Regions from separate parts of the Pseudoalteromonas sp. TAE79 genome, predicted to be linked through region 3. Evidence: predicted binding sites of a transcription regulator. Region 3 holds the regulator's gene; each other region holds the start of a gene.
The links. Region 3 encodes sigma-54, which starts transcription at its own class of promoters, with help from an activator protein. Its sites were predicted from a motif close to GTTGGCACGNNNNTNGNNT; they were not measured.
Positions count from the first base shown of each region.

Region 1: a site for sigma-54 is predicted at 3,146-3,164, ahead of L655_RS0105450 (EF-hand domain-containing protein). Genes of this name have one in related genera too.
Region 2: a site for sigma-54 is predicted at 2,657-2,675, ahead of L655_RS0122350 (TorF family putative porin). Genes of this name have one in related genera too.
Region 4: a site for sigma-54 is predicted at 4,028-4,046, ahead of flgJ (flagellar assembly peptidoglycan hydrolase FlgJ). Genes of this name have one in related genera too.

Region 1 is NZ_AUTL01000100.1:23,844-29,671, reverse strand. Features, by position in the region: gene L655_RS0105465 (sigma 54-interacting transcriptional regulator) at 1-862, opposite strand, end outside; gene L655_RS0105460 (hypothetical protein) at 865-1,410, opposite strand; gene L655_RS0105455 (HAMP domain-containing sensor histidine kinase) at 1,412-2,869, opposite strand; gene L655_RS0105450 (EF-hand domain-containing protein) at 3,200-3,433, shown strand; gene L655_RS0105445 (hypothetical protein) at 3,458-3,685, shown strand; gene L655_RS0105440 (calcium dependent protein) at 3,872-4,108, shown strand; gene L655_RS0105435 (calcium-binding protein) at 4,118-4,354, shown strand; gene L655_RS0105430 (amidohydrolase) at 4,487-5,828, shown strand, end outside.
Region 2 is NZ_AUTL01000275.1:11,475-17,302, forward strand. Features, by position in the region: gene L655_RS0122330 (AsmA family protein) at 1-316, opposite strand, end outside; gene L655_RS0122335 (hypothetical protein) at 549-968, shown strand; gene L655_RS0122340 (helix-turn-helix transcriptional regulator) at 977-1,177, shown strand; gene L655_RS0122345 (hypothetical protein) at 1,333-2,496, shown strand; gene L655_RS0122350 (TorF family putative porin) at 2,775-3,461, shown strand; gene L655_RS01000000126075 (hypothetical protein) at 3,576-3,851, opposite strand; gene L655_RS01000000126080 (Bor family protein) at 3,848-4,147, opposite strand; partial or broken gene L655_RS01000000126085 (M1 family aminopeptidase) at 4,343-5,828, opposite strand, start outside.
Region 3 is NZ_AUTL01000277.1:46,348-52,175, forward strand. Features, by position in the region: gene L655_RS0122645 (KpsF/GutQ family sugar-phosphate isomerase) at 1-705, shown strand, start outside; gene kdsC (3-deoxy-manno-octulosonate-8-phosphatase KdsC) at 706-1,257, shown strand; gene lptC (LPS export ABC transporter periplasmic protein LptC) at 1,254-1,808, shown strand; gene lptA (lipopolysaccharide transport periplasmic protein LptA) at 1,798-2,343, shown strand; gene lptB (LPS export ABC transporter ATP-binding protein) at 2,340-3,065, shown strand; gene L655_RS0122670 (RNA polymerase factor sigma-54) at 3,135-4,634, shown strand; gene hpf (ribosome hibernation promoting factor) at 4,661-4,948, shown strand; gene ptsN (PTS IIA-like nitrogen regulatory protein PtsN) at 4,953-5,405, shown strand; gene rapZ (RNase adapter RapZ) at 5,424-5,828, shown strand, end outside.
Region 4 is NZ_AUTL01000266.1:126,092-131,919, reverse strand. Features, by position in the region: gene flgE (flagellar hook protein FlgE) at 1-399, shown strand, start outside; gene L655_RS0121395 (flagellar basal body rod protein FlgF) at 557-1,300, shown strand; gene flgG (flagellar basal-body rod protein FlgG) at 1,322-2,110, shown strand; gene flgH (flagellar basal body L-ring protein FlgH) at 2,127-2,810, shown strand; gene L655_RS0121380 (flagellar basal body P-ring protein FlgI) at 2,822-3,916, shown strand; gene flgJ (flagellar assembly peptidoglycan hydrolase FlgJ) at 4,083-5,099, shown strand; gene flgK (flagellar hook-associated protein FlgK) at 5,101-5,828, shown strand, end outside.

The DNA.
Region 1 (5,828 bases), on a different contig from region 3:
TAGCTTCAGGAAGATTTTTATGTGTTGCCGACACTATGCGTACATCAATTGCTATCTCTTCTTGAAAACCTACTGGGCGAATTGTTTTTTCTTGTAATACGCGCAGTAACTTAACCTGTAAGTTAAGCGGCATATCGCCAATTTCGTCTAAAAATAACGTGCCACCCTGTGCTTGTTGAAACAAACCTTGGTGATCTTTAATTGCACCCGTAAACGAGCCTTTTTTATGACCAAATAATTCGGACTCTAAAAGCTCCCCTGGTACAGCACCGCAGTTAATTGCAACAAAAGGGCCACCGCTTACATGGCTATGCTGATGAATCGCCTGTGCGAGTAATTCTTTACCAGTACCACTAGCCCCCGAAATAAGTACATTAACTTGCGTTGGCCCAAGTAGTTTTACTTGCTCTAACAAGTGCAGCATTGCACCACTGCGCGTAACTATATTACTTTTAGGTGCAGCTTCATCGGCGTTAACACCATGAATTTCTATCGCTTTTGCAAGGCTGTCAAATAGCTCATCTTTATCCACTGGTTTAGTTATGAATGCAAAAATGCCCTGCTTAGTTGCCTCTACTGCATCAGGAATTGAGCCGTGCGCTGTCATCATAATGACAGGTAATGCAGGGTAGCGGCTTTGCAACTGACGATGCAGCGCCATGCCATCCATTTCATCCATACGCAAGTCGGTTATTACGGCGTCAAACACTTGGCTTTTAAGTATTTGTAGTGCGGTTAAGCCGCTTTCACAGGTCGTTACTTCGTACCCTTTTGATTCGATACGAATAGCGAGCAGTTTTAATAAGCTAGCGTCGTCGTCAACGAGTAATACTTTTGCACCTTGCACTTTAGTTGCTGCCATAGTTACTGCTCCTTAGTTTCTTCTCGTAGTAAAAGCTGCTGCTCAATTGTTGCTAACGATGAGAGGGTTTCTTGCATTTTATTGTTAAGTGCTTGTTGCTCTTTTTTAGCATTTATTTGCATAGTCACTTGTTGCTTTTGAAGCCATAAATATTGCTTTATATCATCTGGCCAAAAGTAAGCAAGATCGAGTTTTAGCAACTTAGTCATTACTGTATTTGGATCATCATTTATGTTTAAGCACATAAATTTAAAAAAGCGTTTAAGATCGTTTTCGCCTGTAAAAATATCTTTTTTTGGCACCAATTTAAATCCGCCACACTGATTAGCGTGCCATGCAATAACTTGCTCTGCTGGAGGGTAGCTAGGTTCTATTTTTGGTCTGGGTTTTGGGCTTGGTTTGCTGTTTTTGTCGTTTTTTATTTTAGTATCGACCACAGGTGCTGGTGTAATTGACACACGCTCTTCTTGCCCATTATTAATTTCACAACCAGATATAACCATGCTGCTACTGAGCACACATAAAATAGCGATTAAACGCAAGCGCATGTTAATTAACTCCTAGATTTTTTGTTATGGGAATTTTAATTGAAAACCGGCAACCATGTGGCTCATTATGTTCAACAGTAAGTGTACCTCTTAGCTGTTCAACAGACTCTTTTACAATAGTTAAGCCCAGCCCACTGCCTTGCAGCGTAACATTTTTACTGTGTTTACCTTGATAAAATGCGCTGAAAATTTGAGTTTTTTCTTGCTCTTTAATACCGCACCCTCTATCGAGCACAGCGATACAAAGTTGATTTTGCTCAAGCGCTAAATTAATAGTAACGCTTTGCTTATCTTCTGAAAATTTTAAGCCATTTGAGATAAGCTGAATTAAAATCATCTCAATAAGCTCACTAGGTAAAGCAAGCGGTTTATTTGGTAAGTCATTTTTCCATTGCAGAGCCTGCTCACGCGCACTTAAGCGATGCTCAAAATGGCTATTTATTTTATTAATAAGGAGGCTAAATTCAACTTCGCTTAGACTGTCTTTACTGGTACGAATCGCATTATAACTCAATAAACTGTCAATCATTGTACGAAGGCGCACCATAGATTGGCTAATAAGCTCAAGTACCGCTTTTTGCTCACCTGTAATTGGGCCTACTATTTCATCAGTTAGTAAGTCAGTACCTTCGACCATTGAAGCTAACGGCGTTTTTAGCTCATGGGTGACATGGCGTAAAAAAGTATCTTTTTGCTGCTCAAGCATATGTAGTTGCTCTTGCACCCACTGAAGCTTCTCTCCTAGCTCAACTAGCTCGGCTGAACCTTTAACTGATATTTTTTGCTGCCAATGTCCCTGTCCTAACTTATCAATAACCGTGGTTAACCCTTTTAGTCGCCCACTTATGCGCCATAAAAAACCACCACCTACAATTAAAGTAAGTGGAATAAGTGCCACCAGCCAGTTTATAAATGAGGCTTGCAAGCTTGTCAGCTCATTTTGGTTATTGGTAATTTGCGCTTCGTTTTTATCACGTAACCATAAAGTAAGTTCAGCAATTAAATCGCTCACTGGCACAAATAGCTCAGCTTGTTGTTGTTTTTGCTCAACGAGTTTTACATGCGCGGTTTGTAAGGTGGTATATAAGCGTTGCCATTGGTTGATATACTCTTTATTCGTGTTTACAAATTTGAGTTCATCAATGCTTTGTATGGATGATTGCCATTTATCGACAATAAGCTTATCTAGCGATTCACTTTTTAATACCCAGTTTTGCCTAGTGGCGCGTTCAAGACTGTTGAGTTCTTGCTTTAAAGTGTTAAACGATTTAGTAACTTGGTAGTTGTTACTCACAATACTTTGAGTAACCGCTAATTGCTTATTAAGCGAATTTAAAAATACGATCACCACTATAGAAAGCGGAAGTAGCGAAAGCAGCATACTCATTGCAAATTGCCCAATTAAATTAGGCCGCCAGTTAAGCATTGCTTGGTATTTTTTAGCTATGGTTGCTGGCATTTCGTTTAGTCCTTTTAAGTTAAGCGCTCTATTATTAAGTGCTTACCTTATACACTAGCTGAACCAGCAATTATATTTAATACGATTAACAGCCAGCACTATAAAACAATGTGTCGCCAAATAGAGACAACGTAAACCATTGATTTTTTAAACCCTACCTTTAATCTCACTGCATAATGTTGCAAAAGGCGCACAAAAATTACAATAAACCCAGTAAAAAATTCTCACTCCCCTCAAGTTAAAACGCTAAGCATTTGAAAATTAATAACAATTATTATTGGCATCATTTTTGTAATGCTGTTACTAACTTTAATCAATAAGGAAATAATTATGAACAAACGCATTTTAGTAATTTCATCATTACTGGCTTTAGGCTTTTTAGGCGCTAATGCACACGCAATGGACGTTCACGCGACTTTTAACGAACTTGATAAAGACAGTAACGGCACATTAAGTGAAGCCGAAGCAGGTGAAGATGCTGTGTTACACGAGAATTTTTCTCAAATTGATACTAATCAAGATGGGCAATTGTCGCTAGATGAATTCAAAAAATTTATTCAATAAACTCATTTAATAAGGAACGTGATTATGAAACAACTTATAGCCGCTTTTTCATTAATGTTTTTAGCAATTAGTGCCACTGTAATTGCATCGCCAACAAATGTGCGTTTTGCCCACTTAGATAAAGACATGGACGGACAAATATCAATTGCAGAAGCAAAGGAAGACAAGGAAGTAATGAGACAATTTGCCGACTTAGATGAAGACGGTGATGAAAAAATCTCAAAAAAAGAATTTGAAAGCTTTAAACCTTAATCAGTAATTACTGATTAAGGTTTACTTAAGCTTGTTACAGGTAAACTGAGCTTAAAAGCATTTGCCATAATCCCTGAGGGAGTGTGTAAAAGGATTTAATGTTGGGAGTTAAATTACGGCAAGTGCTTTTTCCTTTTCACTTTATTTTAGCCACAAACTTTAAATACATCTTTTGGAAGGAACACCATGAAGATACTTCCCCTTATTGTAAGCATCTTAATGCTATTAAGCTTTGATGCCGCTGCACTTGATGTAAAGCAACGCTTTGATCACCTCGATAGCGACAAAAGTGGCTATTTAACGCATGACGAACTTGATCCCCAACCACAACTATTAAACACATTTGTAAAATGGGACAAAAACCAAGATAACCAAATTTCGTTAATCGAATTTAAAAATTACCTTACCAATAACCTCTACTGAGTATTTTTCATGAAAAAAACAAGCTATATAGCGCTTTTTGCGTTTAGTATTTTTAGCACATTAGGCTTTGCTGCAAGCAACAATGTTGCAGAGCAATTTGAAAAACTTGATAGAAACCAGGATGGTTTTTTAACACGTTCAGAAACCGCTGTAGACCCCGCTTTGTGGTCTCGGTTTTCAAGCTACGATCAAGACAAAGACGGCAAGCTAACGCTAAGTGAATACAGTTTATACGCTAGTAAATAAACCCTTTCAAAAGCTAGATATTTTATGTTCTAGCTTTACTGCTTTTTTCTTCATCATAATTTGTCTCACATATTGGTATTATAAAGTTGGGTTTGCTAGTGTTAACGCACTAACAATAAAAAATAATGCCTTATGTCGCTCAAAAAAATAATCAAACCACTCATACTAGCCAGCCTTTGCGCTAGTTCTAGTTACACTCTCGCACAAACAAAAGTAATTTATAACGCCAATGGTTATACCCCTTTATACAAAGGTGAAGTACAGCAGTTTTCTACCCTCGTTATTAAAAATGGCAAGGTAGTAAAACTAGGTAGCGAAACACTTAAAGATAGCTACCCAGATGCTAAGCTAATTGACGCGCACGGTAATACCTTATTACCTGGCTTAATTGATGCTCATGGGCACGTTATTGGCCTAGGAGATAATTTATCGCAACTTGACGTACGCGGCGCAAAATCGGTTGATGAAGTAACAAATAAACTAAAAGTATTTGCCGATAATAAACAAGGTTGGATTATAGGGCGAGGTTGGAACCAAGAGCTTTGGGCTGATACACGCTTTCCTACAGCTAAAGATTTAGACAAAATAGTTAGCGATCGACCTGTGGTTCTTTCGCGGGTTGACAGCCACGCCATTTTGGTTAATTCAAAAGCGCTCGAACTTGCTGGTATTACAGCCAAAACAAAAGCGCCTGAAGGCGGTGAAATAATTAAAGACGAATTTGGTAATCCTACAGGTATTTTTGTAGATAAAGCAGAATCGCTAATTACCCAGCATATGCCAGCCCCCTCAAAACAAGATATAAGTGACTCACTTGATGCAGCAGGTAAGCATTTATTAAGTTTAGGCATTACCTCTACTCACGATGCAGGTATTGATAAAACCACATGGGAGGTTTACAAAGAGCGCGGCGACCTTGGTAATTTACCATTACGTATTGTGGCAATGCTAAGTGGTGCAAGTCCTGATTTAGGCACAATGTTAAAGGCAGGCCGATACCACGACAAAAATGACTTTATGGAAATTCGCAGTGTTAAAGTTTACGCCGATGGCGCACTTGGCTCTCGCGGAGCCGCTCTGATTGAAGAATACGCAGACAGACCTGGTCACCATGGTTTAATGCTTGAAACACAAGAAAAACTCGAAGCGCTCTTTACACAAAGCTTTAAAAGCGGCTTTAGCGCAAATACCCACGCAATTGGCGATAAAGCAAATAAAGTAGTACTTGATGCTTATCAAAATGTGTTTAAAAAAACGGGCGGTATATTACTACGTAACCGAATAGAGCACGCACAAATTGTAACGCCTGAGGATATCCCTCGCTTTAAAGCGTTAAAAATAATCCCTTCAATGCAGCCAGTACATGCCACTTCTGATATGCATATGGCAGAGCAACGCTTAACTGAAAAACAATTAAGCGGTGCCTATGCTTGGCAAACATTTTTAAAGCAAGGATCGGTGGTTGCAGCAGGCT
Region 2 (5,828 bases), on a different contig from region 3:
ACTTATCTAATTTAAACTCACCACCAAATAATGAAAACCAAGGTATGTGTACAGCAAGCTGTTTCATACTCGCCATATCGGCGCGCGAACCTGATTCCATATTTGCAAAATGCACGTCGTTAAGTTCTAACTTTAATGCAGGGAATACGCTAAGTGTTTTATCACCTTTAATAGTAAGAGTGCGCCCAGTTGTTTGTTCTACCTGTTCTGAAACTTTGTTAAAAATAGTATCAGTAGGGATTAAAAACGGTGCGGCAACAATTAGTGCTATACATAGTAAAAGTATTACACCTACAATTTTAAGTAAGGTTTTCATGATCGTCCTTTCAAACGTGCAAATAATGTTCTTATCATAGCGAGTGTTAGCCTTAAAATCATTGTCGTTCTGATAAAAAAGCTTTTTATTAGATATTACATTCCCATCCTGAATCGCCCCTGAAACATTTTGATACCTTTAGGTTACAAATAAATATTGACCCGATGAAACCTTAAGGTTACATTGATACCTTAAGGTTGCATATTGTAAAAATTTTAAAAGGAAATGAGCTATGTCTAATTACGATATCAAAAGTGAAGAAAAATTTATGGGCCAAAATGCATGGTTTTCATTATTCATGGGGGTCACTTTATTAATCATTAGTGTTTACCCAATGCTTAATCAAACATCAGCCCCACTATTGTTTTTAGGAACTGCTGCTTTTTTAGGTTCATTCTTTATGTTTGTGATCAGAGGCGGGTTTACATGGAGAATGAAATACCACCTTACATATAAAGATGAGTATTTAAATACCATCGACACTATTGCCTATAAACATGTCGTGCTTGGCTTACTTTTTAGTATGGGTGGCGTGTACTTACTCTCCGATACTCTTGCTTTAGAAGTATCTCACAGCATGATGGCTACATTTTACCTTGCTGTAATGAGTTTAATATACGGCGTATCAATTCTTTGGCAAAGCAAAAATTAGGAGCAAAAGTGCAAAATAAAATTGCAAAATACCGCAAAGAAGCAGGCCTTTCTCAACAAGACTTGGCTGATCTAATTGCGGTTTCACGTAAGACTATTAGTACAGTAGAAACGGCACGATTTACCCCTTCGGTAATAATTGCTCTAAAAATAGCAAAGCATTTTAATACCTCAGTTGAAAGTCTCTTTGTACTAGATAAAAATGATTGATACATGTTAAAGCGTTAGTCTCATTCTATTAGCAAAAACACCGATTTAGCTACTTCAATTACAACGTATGGAGGACAGCGCTGTTGTTATTAACGTAATTGCGCTAAAATAGACCAGCAAAAAAATATATATCTAAACCGGAGATTCTACAAGGCATGAAAAAACTGCTAATTTCACCGTCAAAAATGACGCTAGGCGAACAAGAAAATCAAATCTATCAGAACATTCTGAAGCAATCTTCAGAATTAAGCCTTAACCTTATGGCCGTGAAAGTAGAAAACCACCCTGATGATTTTTTACCTTGGTGTTACGAATTGCTAAGTGCAAGCAGAGATCGTATGAACTACGATTTACTAGAGCCGCAGCAATTACCAGTACTTAAGAAGCTACACGATCAGCTTATTTCAGCTATCAGCTTTTTACAGGTTAAAACTTTACGTATTGCTCCGTGGCCTGTAGTAAGTGTATTTGTAGAACAACACAAAGACGTTATTGCTCTTGATGAACAGCTTCGCTTAGTAGACTACATTAAAAGCATTCGTGAACAATCTCTTAAAGATATGATTCCTGAAGACTTACTTGCGTTTAGCGGTAAGCACATGGCATCACTTGATCCAAGCACATACAACTTTGACGTTGAATGGTTTGCATCTACAAAGAGTGCAAAGAGCTTCCATCAAATGCTTGGTGATTTACCAGGTGCTTTTGACGATGCACTAGTGAATATTCCACTTGAAGGTGATATTACTCAATATGAGTATCAACAATTTGTTGCTGCTTATTCAAAAATATTTACCGACAACAACGAAAAACCAACACTTGCGCCTGCAACACGACTGCTTGCAATGCGTCGCCCTGATATATTTACTCCGATCACAAACAATCGGTTAGATGCATTATGCGGTGCCCTTGGTGTTTCTAAACTTAAAAATAGTGATTTTGAGCGTTACTGGCAAGATATTGTAAAAGGTATTCAAGCTATGTCATGGTACAAAATGGCTAAACCTAGTAATGAGTTAGAAGAACAATTAGTTGCTATTAAAGCGCTAATCCCATGTTTCTTTCACTATGCTGATGCTAAAACACCAGATAACTCTAACTACATCAAACTGTTAAGTAAGCCTAAACGCACTACAACTACGACAGGTAAAACTCAGCGTAGAGGTAAAGAGTCTGCAGAAATTTTAGTAGACCGCGCACTTGCTGCTGACGATATTCCTGAGCACATTCGCAGTAAGCGCGATTCAATTGTGAGTGAAGTTCAAAAAGGTCGTAGTGTAAACGAAACAATTAGCCTTATGCGCACTATATTTGGCTAAAAACTTCTAATTTAGCCGTACTTATATGGTGCGGCTAGGTTAATTTATGCACCAGCAGTGTGCGCAACGTCTTCCTACATGCCATATCTCTTCTCAATCTATAAAATGCAAGCTCATGTTTTTAATATATAAAAAATAATTTTTAATAAAAAATAATGAAGCTGGCACATACAGTGCAATTATCCCGTTAGTTAAACAATAAAAAGCCGTCAGCCTAAAGGTTCCGAATACATAATAAAAACCTTGGCGAGCAAAAAATCATATAACGGGAAATGGACATGCTAAAACTAAAAAAAACCATCGCTATAAGTGCTATAGCATTAATGGGCGCAACATCTTTAACGTCAACAGCCGTACATGCTGAAGTAACAGCAAACGCAGCGGCAACATCAAACTACTTATGGCGTGGTCAAGAGCAAACTGGGGGCGATGCAGCTATTTCAGGCGGTATTGATTACGCCAATGAATCGGGCTTTTATGCAGGTACTTGGGCTTCAAATGCATCGTGGGCAGATGAAATGACCTATGAGCTTGATTTATATGCAGGCTTTGGTGGCGACATTAACGAAAGCGTTAGCTACGATGTTGGCTATATTTATTACGCTTACCCAGATGCCGCTTCTGAAGCTGACGCCGATTTCTCTGAAATTTACGGTAGCATCAGTGTTGAAGGCTTTACATTTGGTGCTTCAGTACTTGCAACATCAGCTGCAAGTGGTGATGGTACAGACTTTGGTGATTCACTTTACCTGACAGCTGACTACGGTTTTGCTGTTGGCAGTAACGGCACTGAAATGGCACTTCACTTAGGCCACTACTCAGGTGACTTTATTGGCGATGATAATATCTTAGATTACGGTGTATCAATTTCGAAAGATGGGTTCACTTTTGGTTTATCTGATACAGACATGGATGACTCAGATATTAAAGCTTACGTTGCTTATTCTGTAGACTTTAATTTATAAGAAAGAATGTGTTACTTGCTGCGACACGAAGGGCCTTTTGGCCCTTTTCTTGTTTTATAGCTGTTTTGCTTTAAATGGTACCTTATTACATTGTACTTCTACTGTTTTAGGGTATCAAGCTGGGCCAATTTGATTCACAACCACCTCAGCTAAACCATTAGTAAACGATTTATACGTATGAACGCTTTGCCACTCCCCTTGTGGGCAATGTTTTGTTAAATCTAACGGCTCTGATCCCTCGTACAACGCAAGTGCAAAATTATGATGCCACTGTGAACTTTTTAGCGTCTTATTGCTTACTTTGCTCTGCATACCGTTATCAAAGTAAATATTTGTACACCCCGTTAAAATAATCAGTGTGCAACCGGCTGCAAATAGCTTGATGCTCATAATGTCTCCCCTAGTACTTGCTCTTGGCACCACACTTTAATGGTATGAGGCGAGTATATTCCAAGCGTAATTAAACTCAGCGCTCCATCACTAAACGTTTGCTGTGACTGCATTTGAATAACCGGTGTATTTGAACATATTTGTTTTACGTCTACCCGCTGCTCACCCACTAATCCCCATAAATAAAATGGACGGCTATCTTCGTAATTAGCTTGGCTCGTTATTTTTGCTGTTGCCCGTGGCTGAATGGTTACCGCAGAACAAGCACTGAGGCTTAATGCTATCGCCCCTATGATTTATGGTTTCATACTCTTCCTTATAAACTAAATACCAGTAAGGTAACTTTATAAGAGAACATAAAATATTAGCGTAAAAAGCTGTGGGGAATATGTAGAAACGCTATGAAGTTTTATACAGTTTATTACACATAAAGGCCGCATAAATGCGGCCTTTAAAGTAGTCAGTTTAAGTCCTTAGTAAATAAATAGACTTTAAAACTTAGCTAAGTTGTTTTTACTGTCTTTATCGACCAGCTTAATGTAAGGATCAACCCCCGCAAATAATGGTTTTTCTTTTACTTTTAGCTCAATAGTATTGGTACCAGATACTATTTGATGCTTTTTCGAGTAAATAACAAAGTCTTCAGCGAGTAAGTTTTCAGGGTCGTCGCTAAACAATGCAATATCAATTAGCTCATCGAGCGGCTGCTCAGTTTCTTCACCTTGTCCATCGGCATGCTGCTTAGTTGCTTCAACGCTCAGTGTTACTGTATAAAAACCTTCGCCATCAACATCATCTGTAACCGACACTTCTTTCATTTCAAGCTCATAAAGCGTTATATATTTAAACTGATCATCAATAAAACGTTGTTCAGCTTGTGTTGCATCTCGCTTTAAATAACTAAGTAAATCAAGTGTGGTTGGATATGGCGTTGATTGATATTTAAACTCATTCAAAAACGCTTTAAGTGCTGCATTTAAGCGTACTTCACCTAAACGATCATAAATCGCCATCATCGCAACTGAGCCTTTATTGTAATGAAGGTATTGTTGAGCCTGCGTTTTATATAGTGGCATTTCTTCAAAGGCTTCGCCAGTACGGCCCATTAAGTATTTATCTAACTCGTACTTTAAGAATTTACGAAGCTTCTCTGCGCCAAAGCGTTTTTTTAGCACCATAAGCGCACTGTATTGGGAGAGCGATTCAGAAATAACGGCACTGCCCTCTACATTAGCCCCCGATACTTGATGCCCCCACCATTGGTGAGCAACTTCATGTGCGGTTACATAGTAAGGGTAGTCAACTTTACTCTCATCTCTTAAGTCTGTAATAAAGCCCATACTTTCTGAGTAAGGTACCGTATTGGCAAAACTTTGCGCAAACGAGCGATACTTAGGAAACTCAATAATACGAAGCTGTCTATGCTGATACGGGCCAAAGGCTTGCGTGTAGTAATCTATTGAGTCTTGAACTGACTCAATCATGCGGTCAACATTCCATGCATGATCTTTGTGGTAGTACACCTCAATATTTACCCCATTATGCTCAACCTTTTTACTTTCAAGCTCTGCCGAAAGCACAGAGTAAAAGTTTATAATTGGAGCATCCATTTCATAAACAAAGGTGCGGCGTCCATCTTTTACACTCTCATCTTTTAAGTAACCTGGAGTAATCGCAAATTGTGACTCATCGGTGGTTACGGTTGCCTTGTAGTTTATAAATCCATTAGCAGGCCCAAACTCATTTTGCGTATAATAGCGGCTGTCTTCTAGTTTATGTGCGCGCTCAAGTTCGGGTAAATCGTGCTTGCGGCGCTCATATTTATCGGCAATTTGAAAATACTTTTGATAACCAAAATTTGGTAATAATTCTCCATTATTTACAAATGTCCCGTTGTGCACGAGTTGAGTATCAGATCTTCTATCAACAAAACCGTCGTGTTCACGAGAAACAGAAAGCTCACCTTCGCGTACTTCA
Region 3 (5,828 bases):
AAAAATGACGTGGTTATGCTTATTTCTAATTCAGGGGAAACCAGCGAAGTTTTAAATATCATTCCGGTTTTAAAACGACTTGGTGCCAAAATGATAGCGATGACTGGCAATACACAATCAACAATGGCAACCCTTGCTAATGTACATGTGTGCATTAAAGTAGAAAAAGAAGCTTGTTCATTGGGTTTAGCCCCTACATCAAGTACCACTGCAACGCTTGCGATGGGCGATGCCATGGCAGTTGCATTATTAGAAGCTCGCGGCTTTACAGCTGATGACTTCGCGCTATCTCACCCAGGTGGTAGTTTAGGCAAGCGCTTATTACTTACTATAAAAGATGTTATGCACAGCGGCGCAAATACACCTATTATTGATGTTTCACAAACAGTTAAAGATGCTCTAATAGAAATGTCAGCTAAAGGATTAGGTATGACAGCCATTGTTGATGAAAATCAGCAACTCGTAGGGTTATTTACCGATGGTGACTTACGTCGCATTTTAGAACAAAGAATTGATATTCATACAACACAAATAGATGTTGTTATGACTAAGTCATGCACTACAGCTACGCAAGATATTTTAGCCGCTGAAGCGCTCAATATTATGGAACGTAAACGTATAAATGGCCTAATCGTCGTCAATGAGAAAAACCAACCTATTGGCGCATTAAATATGCAAGACCTATTGAAAGCAGGAGTGTTATAAATGCAATTTGAAGAACTCTATCAACCGCTGAGCGATGATGCAAAAGCACGCGCTAAAAAAGTAAAACTACTTATATGCGATATTGATGGTGTATTTTCTGATGGCCGTATTTACCTTGGCAATCAAGGTGAAGAGCTAAAAGCATTTAATACAAAAGATGGTTTTGGCATTAAAGCACTTATAAACAGTGGCTTTGAAGTAGCTGTTATTACTGGTCGTCATTCACAGATAGTACAACAACGTATGAGCAGCTTAACCGTACAGCATATTTATCAAGGCCAAGAAAATAAGCTCATTGCCTATCAAGAATTAAAAGATAAACTCAACCTTAGCGATGAACAAATTGCTTATATTGGTGATGACGGTCCTGACATGCCTGTTATGGAGTTAGTAGGCTTTGCCGTTGCAGTAAATGATGCCCACCCACTTATTAAGCGTTTGTCACACTATGTAACGCAAATGCCTGGTGGTTTTGGTGCTGTGAGAGAACTCACCGATTTGCTCATGCTTGAAAATGGTAAAGCATTGACTACACAAGGCACTAGTTCATGAATGCAGCGCGCATAATATTAAGCGTTTTATTCATTAGCTGTATGGTTTGGCTTTGGTACCCTTATTTTACACAAACAAATATTGTGCCTCAGGCTGAGCCTGAAGTTATTGCTAAGCCTGATTACATAGCTATTGAGCTCAAACAGACAGCCTATGATGAGCAAGGTAAAATTAGCCACAAAGTCACTGCGGCTAAAATGGAGCTATACCAGCAATTAGGTTTCACGTTTTTCGAAAAACCCATTTTTACTTTATATAACGAACAACAAACGTGGCAAATAAATGCAGACGAAGCAACATTATACGAAGATAAACAATTAATTTTAGAAGGTAATGTGGTTGCCAAAAACTTAACCGATAACGCCATGATAGACAAAATCAATGCTGATAATATTCAGGTTGATATAAAGTTATTAACAATGCGTTCGGAGCAACCCGTCATTATCACTGGACCCAATTTAAAAATCACCGGTAAAGGCCTAGAAGCCGACTTAAAAACCGAAGTGATAAAACTAATTAACCATACGCGAACCATATATTATGACCAATAAAATATTAAAATCACTTATTATTCCTACACTTATACTAGCGTTTAATAGTAGTGCAGCAGAGCAAAACACGCAACCTGCTGCCAATCAAATTTCAATAAGCGCCGATAAGCAAGAAGGTCAATTAAAAGCTAATGTCGGAATTTTTGAGAAAAACGTTGAAATTATTCACGGTAACCGCCGTATCACAGCCGACCGCTTAGAAGTACATAAACGCGATGAACTTGGTGATAATAAACAATTATTAATTGCTACAGGTAGCCCTGCGCACTTTGAAGAAAAGCAATCAGATGGCACGACTATGAGCGCCAGTGCTGACGAAGTACGTTATGATGTATCTAAGCGTTTTTTAACGCTTGTTGGTAATGCACAAGTATCGCAAGCCGGACAAAAAATAAATGCTAAAAGCATTACCTACGACATAGAGCAGCAGCTCATCAGTGCCGAAAAAGATGAAAACTCAACTGACCGCGTTCACACAATTTTAGTACCGATCGAAACTAAAAAAAGTAAAAAAGGCGATAAAGGTCAACCATGAGCACATTAAAAGCAGAACTATTGGCAAAAAGCTATAAAGGTCGTGAAGTTGTAAAAAACGTCGGCCTTGAAGTACAAGCTGGCAGTATAGTTGGCTTACTTGGCCCTAACGGTGCTGGTAAAACAACGACTTTTTATATGATTGTAGGGCTTGTTCCTAGCGACAAAGGTAAAATATCTATTGATGATAACGATATTACTCTTTTACCTATGCATAGTCGTGCTAGATTAGGCATAGGCTACTTACCACAAGAGTCATCGATTTTTAGAAAGCTGACTGTTTATCAAAACTTAATGGCCATTTTAGAAACGCGCAAAGAACTAAATAAACAAGCCAGAGAAGACACGCTCAATAACTTATTAGATGAATTTAGCATACAACACATTCGTGATAGCCAAGGTATGGCATTATCGGGTGGAGAGCGTCGTCGTGTAGAAATAGCACGAGCACTGGCAGCAGATCCTAAATTTATATTACTGGATGAACCGTTTGCCGGTGTTGACCCTATTTCGGTATTAGATATAAAGAAAATAATAGAACATCTTAAAAATCGTGGGATTGGAGTATTAATTACCGACCATAACGTAAGAGAGACCCTTGATGTTTGTGAAAAAGCCTACATTGTTTCTCATGGGGAGCTGATTGCATCAGGTACTCCAGAGCACGTATTAAATGATAAAACAGTACGCGATGTTTACTTAGGCGAGCAATTTAGGCTGTAACATTTACGCCATGTCTTTAAGCATCTGCTAGTATTAATTATAACAACATAAAAGGATTGTTAGAGATACATGAGGCAATCACTACAGCTGCGCATGGGCCAGCAACTTACAATGACTCCACAGTTGCAACAAGCTATTCGTTTGTTGCAACTCAGTACATTGGATCTCCAGCAAGAAATACAAGAAGCTCTCGACAGTAATCCACTATTAGAGGTTGAAGAGGCAGACTATTCTGAAGACGCTGCTGGTAAAAACGAGCAAAAAGCTGATACCGATGACATAACTGTTAGCGCATCTGCTGATGATGCTCCGAGCGAATATGAACAAGATACTGGTGAAGCACTTGCAAAAGACACGCTAAGTGACGACATGGCTATGGATGTTAGTTGGGATGAGTACATGAGTGCCGCTCCTGCAGCCTCATCAGGTCCAATGCCTGAAGACGAATCAATATACCAAGGCGCCTCTACTGAAACGCTCCATGAGTATTTAATGTGGCAATTACAACTAACGCCATTTAGCCCTACCGATGAAGCCATCGCTATTGCGATTGTAGAGGCCGTCGATGATTCAGGTATTTTAACATTAAGCTGCGAAGAGATTTTAGAAAGCTTTAATCAAGAAAACGAAGATGATAACGAAGTCGAACTTGATGAAATTGAAGCCGTATTAAAACGCATTCAACTGTTTGATCCTGTTGGTATTGCTGCACGTAGTTTACAAGAGTGTTTGTGTATTCAGCTTAATCAATTTGATAAAGAAACACCTTACATTAATGAAACGAAAATGATTTTAACCGAGCATATTGATCTATTAGCAGCTCGCGACTATCGTACATTAATGAAAAAAACTAAGCTCAAAGAAGAAGAGCTTAAAGAAGTGATGACACTAATACATACTCTCAACCCAAAACCTGCAGATACTATTGTAAGGGAAGAATCTGAGTATGTTATTCCTGATGTGTCAGTTAAAAAAATTAAAGGCCGCTGGGTTGTCGAATTAAACCCAGATAGCATGCCTAAAATTCGTGTTAATAGCCAATACGCGGCAATGTCTCGCACTGTAAAATCAAGTGGCGACAGCCAGTTTATTCGCTCACATTTACAAGAAGCTAAATGGTTTATTAAAAGCTTAGAAAGTAGAAACGACACGCTATTAAAAGTTACTAATTGTATTGTTAAGCAACAACAAGGCTTTTTTGAACATGGCCCTGAAGCCATGAAACCAATGGTTTTAAATGATGTCGCTGAAATGGTAGAAATGCACGAATCGACAATTTCGCGTGTGACTACTCAAAAGTACATGCATACACCCCGTGGTATATTTGAGCTTAAATATTTTTTCTCAAGCCATGTAAGTACTGAAAACGGTGGTGAATGTTCATCTACAGCAATACGTGCGCTTATCCGAAAATTAATCGCAGCAGAAAACTCAGCAAAACCATTGAGTGATAGCAAAATAGCGGATATATTGGCTGAGCAAGGAATTAAAGTAGCAAGACGTACAATCGCAAAATACCGTGAATCTCTTGCTATTCCACCGTCAAATCAGCGTAAAAGTCTGATTTAAGACGCTAAACTAAGAGGGTAATGCTTATGCAACTAAACTTAACTGGTCGTCACGTAGAATTAACCGATTCACTAATAGACTATATTAATACTAAATTTGCGAAGCTTGAAAGACACTCTGATCATATTAATAATGTTCATGTCATTCTCGATGTAGAAAAATTAAATCAAAAAGCAGAAGCCACAATACACGTAAGCGGTGCTGAGCTATTTGCCTCTACAGAACATCAAGATATGTATGCCGCTATTGACTCGTTGATCGACAAGCTCGATCGCCAAGTAATCAAACACAAAGAGAAGCTTGCTCGACACTAATATGATGAAATTAAGTTCACTTATATGCCAGGACTGCAGCAAAGCTGCGGTCCTTTTTAATAGCAAAAAAAGAATTTTAGAGTTCATTAGCGAACTTGCTCACGACAAACTTCCGTATTTACCGCAACAAGATATTCTTAATGCTTTAATGAGCAGAGAGAAATTAGGTAGTACAGGTATAGGGCGTGGCATTGCTATTCCTCATGGAAGAATGAGCGGTGCAGAAGAGCCTTTGGCTTTAGTGCTCGTTAGCGAAACTCCAATAAACTTTGATGCAATCGATAATCGCCCTGTTGATATTTTTGTCGCACTCATCGTACCAGATGGCGATAACCAGCAGCACTTAAAGACTCTAGCAACCATTGCTGATAAACTAAACAACAAAGATTTTTGTAAACAGTTACGCAGTGCAAAATCTGATACTGAGCTTTACCAAGTTATTGTCGATCAATCATAGTTTTATAAAGGGTGTTAAATGGAGTTAATTATCATAAGCGGCCGTTCTGGTTCTGGAAAGTCGGTTGCTTTGCGCGTTGTAGAAGATTTAGGTTATTATTGCGTAGATAATATTCCAGTAAACCTACTACCTTCATTAGTTCGCAGTGTGTCTGATAGCTACGATAAAATTGCTGTTAGCATAGATGTGCGCAACATCCCTAAAGAACAAGATGAATTTAACGATATTCTTGAATACTTGCCTGGCTTTGCAAACCCTACGTTGTTTTATTTAGATAGCGACGATCAGACATTGATCAAACGCTTTTCTGAAACACGCAGATTACACCCACTATCAATAGACTCGTTGCCCCTTGATTTAGCCATCAAAAAAGAAAAAGAATTACTTGATGTATTAACCACTCGCGCCAACTTTATGATAGAT
Region 4 (5,828 bases), on a different contig from region 3:
AGTGGTTTTGAAGTAAAAGCACTTGATCAAGATGGCTCAACGGTTGGCCGTTTAGCCGGAATTGATATAGGCACAGACGGTAAAATTGTCGCCTCTTACAGTAATGGCGACTCAACATTTTTAGGCCAAGTGGCTATGGTACGTTTTCCAAACTCACAAGGGTTATCACAAGTGGGTGATACAAGTTGGAAGCAAAGTATTGATTCAGGTGAACCTGTAGCGGGTGAAGCTGGTTCGGGTACGTTTGGTGGAATCAACTCATCAGCACTTGAGCAATCAAATACTAACCTTACTAATGAGCTTGTAGACTTAATTACTGCACAGCGTAATTACCAAGCAAACTCACGTGCGCTTGAAGTTAACTCAACAATTCAGCAAAGTATTTTGCAGATTCGATAAGTTAAACCCCATTGAATATATTAGGCTGCATTTTTGCAGCCTTTTTTATAAGTCCTCTTTGTAAGCCGTTCTAAATACCTCTCAATGTTGCGTCAAATTTAATCTGGCACCTATTTTGCATTTATAAGTTCAGAGATTTTTTATGTGAGTCGATACTATGGACAAAATGGTCTACATTGCGGCCTCTGGCGCTAAGCAAAGCCTACAAGGGCTTGCGCTTAAAGCCAATAATTTGGCGAATGCAAATACAACAGGATTTAAAGCCGACTTTGCGCAGGCGCGTTCTATGCAAGCGTTTGGCGAAGGTTTACCTACCCGTGTATTTTCAATGCAAGAGCGTCCGGGTTCTAACATGGTATCGGGTGGCATTGTTCAAACCGGGCGCGACTTAGATATCGCGATGAGTGATAACGCTTGGCTTGCCGTGCAAGATGCCTCAGGCAACGAAGCTTATACCAAAGTAGGTACGCTCAATATTACAGCGCAAGGCATGTTAGTAACCAGCGGTGGTCGTCAAGTAATTGGCGAAGGGGGACCTGTTATTCTACCCGTCCCAGTCGAAAAAATAGGGTTTAGCCAAGATGGCGCTATTCAAGTACGACCACAAGGCGCTCCCGCTAACTTTTTAGAAGAAATAGATACGCTTAGAGTGGTAGAAGCAAATAGCTCACAGCTCGAAAAAGGTAACGATGGTTTATTTAGACCAAAAGCAAATGTAACAGTAGATACCTCTGCCAATGTAAAAGTTTTAAGTGGTTCGCTTGAAATGTCGAATGTGAACCCTGTTCACGAAATGGTCGACATGATAAGCCACCAGCGCCAATTTGAATTACAAGTGAAATTAATGAAAACAGCTGAAGAAATTGACGAGCGTCAAGATCAGTTATTACGCATAGTTTAACTTTAAAGTGAGGACACGATTATGAATCCAGCATTGTGGATCAGTAAAACTGGGCTAGACGCTCAACAAACCGATATATCGGTTATTTCAAATAATTTAGCGAATGCGAGTACCGTAGGTTACAAAAAAAGCCGCGCTATATTTGAAGATTTACTTTATCAAAATATTAATCAACCAGGTGGTCGTTCATCGCAAGATACCGAAATGCCGTCGGGTTTAATGTTAGGTGCGGGTGCTAAAGTTGTAGCTAACCAAAAAGAGTTTACGCAAGGCAACATGTTGACCACCGAAAACTCACTAGATTGGATGATTTCTGGCGAAGGCTTTTTTGAAGTACTGCAACCAGATGGCAATATTGCTTACTCGCGCAATGGTCAGTTTACTACTGATGGCGATGGACGAATTGTAACATCGGGCGCTGGTTACGTTATTCAGCCAGAAATGAATGTACCTGATGACGCGCAATCAATTACAGTTTCGCAAGACGGCGAAGTATCTGTACGTGTTGCAGGGCAAGCCGATAACGTGGTCATTGGTCAGCTAACAATTAGTGACTTTATTAATCCATCGGGCCTTGAGCCAATTGGTCAAAACCTTTATACCGAAACTGCTGTAAGTGGTGCGCCGGTACAAGGTAACCCGGGTGTTGAAGGGTTAGGGAGCATTATTCAAGGCTCTCTTGAAACTTCAAACGTAAATGTAACTGAAGAGCTAGTAAATCTAATCGAAACTCAGCGTATTTACGAAATGAACTCAAAAGTAATTTCGGCCGTTGACGAAATGATGAGTTACATTAATCAACAGCTTTAATAGAGTAGGGGGAATTATGCGTAATATTATTTTATTTGCAGCGGGCACATTATTTTTAAGTGGCTGTATGTCTACGCAAAATAGTGAAGTAGTGCAGGACGACCCTTACTACGCACCTATGTACCCCGAGCCTATTTTAGAGCCGCTGGTAGCCACAGGTTCATTGTTTAATACTCATACATCAAACGACTTATATTCCGATAAAAAAGCGCTACGTACTGGCGATATAATTACGGTTAAATTGCAAGAGTCTACTCAAGCAACAAAAGCCGCTAAAACAGAAACAGACAAAGAAACTGACGCAAGCTTAGATCCCGTTATTGGATTAGGTGGTCTACCTGTAAATATAGGTGGCGATAGTATTCAGTTTGGTATTGGTAGTGATTCGTCGTTTACGGGCGATTCAAAATCAAACCAGTCAAACAGCTTAGTAGGCGATATTTCGGTAAATGTTATGCGCGTTTTACCTAACGGTAATTTAGTTATACGCGGCGAAAAATGGCTAACGCTTAATACCGGCGAAGAGTTTATTCGTTTAGAAGGGCTAGTACGCCCTCAAGACGTAAGCGCCGATAATACGGTTGAATCAAACCGCATTGCTAATGCACGTATTCAATACTCAGGTAAAGGGCAAACGCAAGAGGCGCAAAGTCCTGGTTGGCTTACACGTTTCTTTAGCAGTTCGCTGTTTCCATTTTAGAGGGTAACAACATGAATAGCCTTAAAGCTTTATGTTTAGTTGTGTTATTAGGTTGGCAGTTTACTGCCAGTGCTGAGCGCATAAAAGATGTGTCTATGGTTGAAGGTGTACGCTCTAACCAATTAGTCGGTTATGGCTTAGTGGTTGGTTTACCGGGCACCGGCGAGCAAAACTCATACACACAACAAAGTTTTAGAGGCATGTTGAACAGCTTTGGTATTACGCTACCTTCAACTCAAAGTCCTAAAATTAAAAATGTTGCTGCTGTTGCTGTACATGCAGAATTACCTGCATTTAGAAAACCCGGGCAAACAATAGATATTACGGTTTCTTCTATTGGTAGTGCAGGCAGTTTACGTGGAGGTACTTTACTACAAACTTTTTTAAAGGGTGTAGACGGTAACGTGTACGCTATTGCACAAGGTAGCTTAATTGTCGGTGGCTTAGGCGCACAAGGCCTTGATGGCAGTAAGGTTGTAATTAATACCCCTACCGTTGGTCGTATACCTAATGGTGCAACAGTCGAACGCACTGTAGAAAGCCCATTTATGCAAGGTGATTACATTACCTTTAACTTAAACCGCCCAGACTTTACAACGGCAAAACGCCTAGAAAAAACAATTAATGACTTAGTTGGCCCAAATAGCGCACAAGCAATTGATTCAGTTTCCATTCGTGTTATAGCACCACGCGATGCATCCCAGCGTGTATCGTATTTATCAACACTCGAAAACTTAGAATTTAAGCCAGCTGACATGGCTGCTAAAATTATCGTTAACTCGCGCACCGGTACCATTGTGATTGGCAAGAACGTTAAGCTTCAGCCTGCGGCTATTACGCACGGTGGCTTAACCGTAACTATTGCAGAACAACAAAATGTGTCGCAACCAAATCCGCTAGCAAACGGTGATACAGTTGTCACCCAGCAAAGTATTATTGATGTAAACCAAGATGACTCGCGCGCCTTTGTATTTAACCCAGGTGTAAGCCTTGACGATTTAGTTCGCGCAATTAACGAAGTAGGCGCAGCGCCTGGTGACTTAATGGCTATTTTAGAAGCACTAAAAGAAGCCGGCGCAATTAACGGACAGTTAGTTGTTATATAAATAACCCAAGCCAATAAATAACGTATTACTTAAGCCCTATATTTTTGAAATTAGGGCTTTTTATTTACAGCAACTTAAGTTTATTATTTTTATCTTCCTTGTTTTATCGGTAGTGGCTCAATTTTTGCATTTTTAACTGCATTATTCATTTTGTGTCAAAAAGCCGATGGAAACTAATCATCTCGATAAACAAAACTTTTTTGATTTAGGCAACTTAGATTCACTTCGTAAAGAAGCCTTAACGAGTGGCGATGCATCAACTGATGCCTCTAAAGCTGCGCTCAAAAAAGCGGCCGCACAATTTGAAGCTATTTTTACGCAAATGCTGCTCAAAGGAATGCGCAAAGCTAACGAAGCATTTGAAGACAAAGACAGTCCATTTAATTCAAGTGGCGTAAAGTTTTTTGAAGAAATGCACGATCAGCAACTTTCAACAGAGCTTTCATCAAATGGCTCGTTAGGCCTTGCCGATTTAATTGTTCAGCAGTTATCGCCTGAGTCTAAAAACTTTATGCCAGGCTCGGTGCTTAGAACAACCAACGATATTTTTAGCGATACACAAGTCGGATCCGCGCTTCCTCATGAGCAAAAAAATAATCAACCCGATCTTATCGTTAAGAGTACTAAGGCCGATATTGCTGAGCCTAAGGTTAATACTGCAGAGTCTAAAGCCGATAGCCCAACCTTTAAAAATGCAGAAGAGTTTGTAAGTTCAGTGTGGGAACACGCTAAAACTGCAGCACAAAAAATAGGTTTAAACCCTGCGGTAATGGTTGCACAAGCGGCACTTGAAACCGGTTGGGGTAAGCACATTATTAATAAAAGTGACGGCGGCAGTTCAAATAACTTATTTAATATCAAGTCAGATAAAAGCTGGGAAGGCGATAAAGCAAGCAAAGTAACGCTTGAGTTTGAGCAAGGCACACCCGTTAAAAAACAAGCCAGTTTTAGAGCCTACGATTCAATTAAAGATAGTGTGAACGACTTCGTTGATTTTTTAACGCAAAACCCACGCTACAAAGAAGCATTACAAAATACAGCAAAACCAAATGACTTTTTAGATTCATTACAAAAAGCAGGTTATGCAACCGATCCAAATTACGCCAGCAAAATAAAAAATGTGCTCAATAGCAGCCAGCTAAAAGACATTGCGGCAAACGTGATCCGCCAAGGAGTAGAGTAACATGTCGTTTAATTTATTAAACATTGCCAGTTCTGGGGTTAGAGCAAGCTCGGAGCTACTGCAAACGACAAGTAAAAATATCGCCAATGTAAATACCGTGGGTTACGTACGTGAGCGTACAGAGTTTACTACTATGGTTGACAACCAAGTAGGGCGAGGCGAAACATACCGATTACTAAATGAGTTTGCTCAGTCACAGCTAAATCGTGACACCTCTAATAAATCGTTTTTCGATCAATTTATTACTGAGGCTAATCGAGTTGATACTATTTTTTCTGAAGAGTCGAATAATCTTTCGACTGGTATTAACTCTTTATTTAATAACGTGCAAGAAGCGCTAAATCAGCCCTCATCTACTGTTGCTCGCTCATTAGTAATGACAGATGCGCAAAGCTTAATTGATCAAATGGATAGGCTTTCGGGCATCGTGCTTGATCAAAAAAGTATAGTGAACGAGCAGCTCGAAATATTTTCAGATGAAGCAAACTCACTCATTCAAAGTATTAGCACGCTAAATCAAAATATTGCAGCCGTTAACGGCACTAATAACGCCGCAGATGCGAGCTCTACCTATAACGAACGCGATAAAGCAATACGCGACTTATCAGAGCTAATAGACATAGAAACGCTTGATGGTCCAAATGGCGAAAAACTCGTTTTTATGGGCACAGGCGAAGCGGTTGTCATGCAAAATGGCGCATTTAACTTATTTTCGATGACGGGCGATCC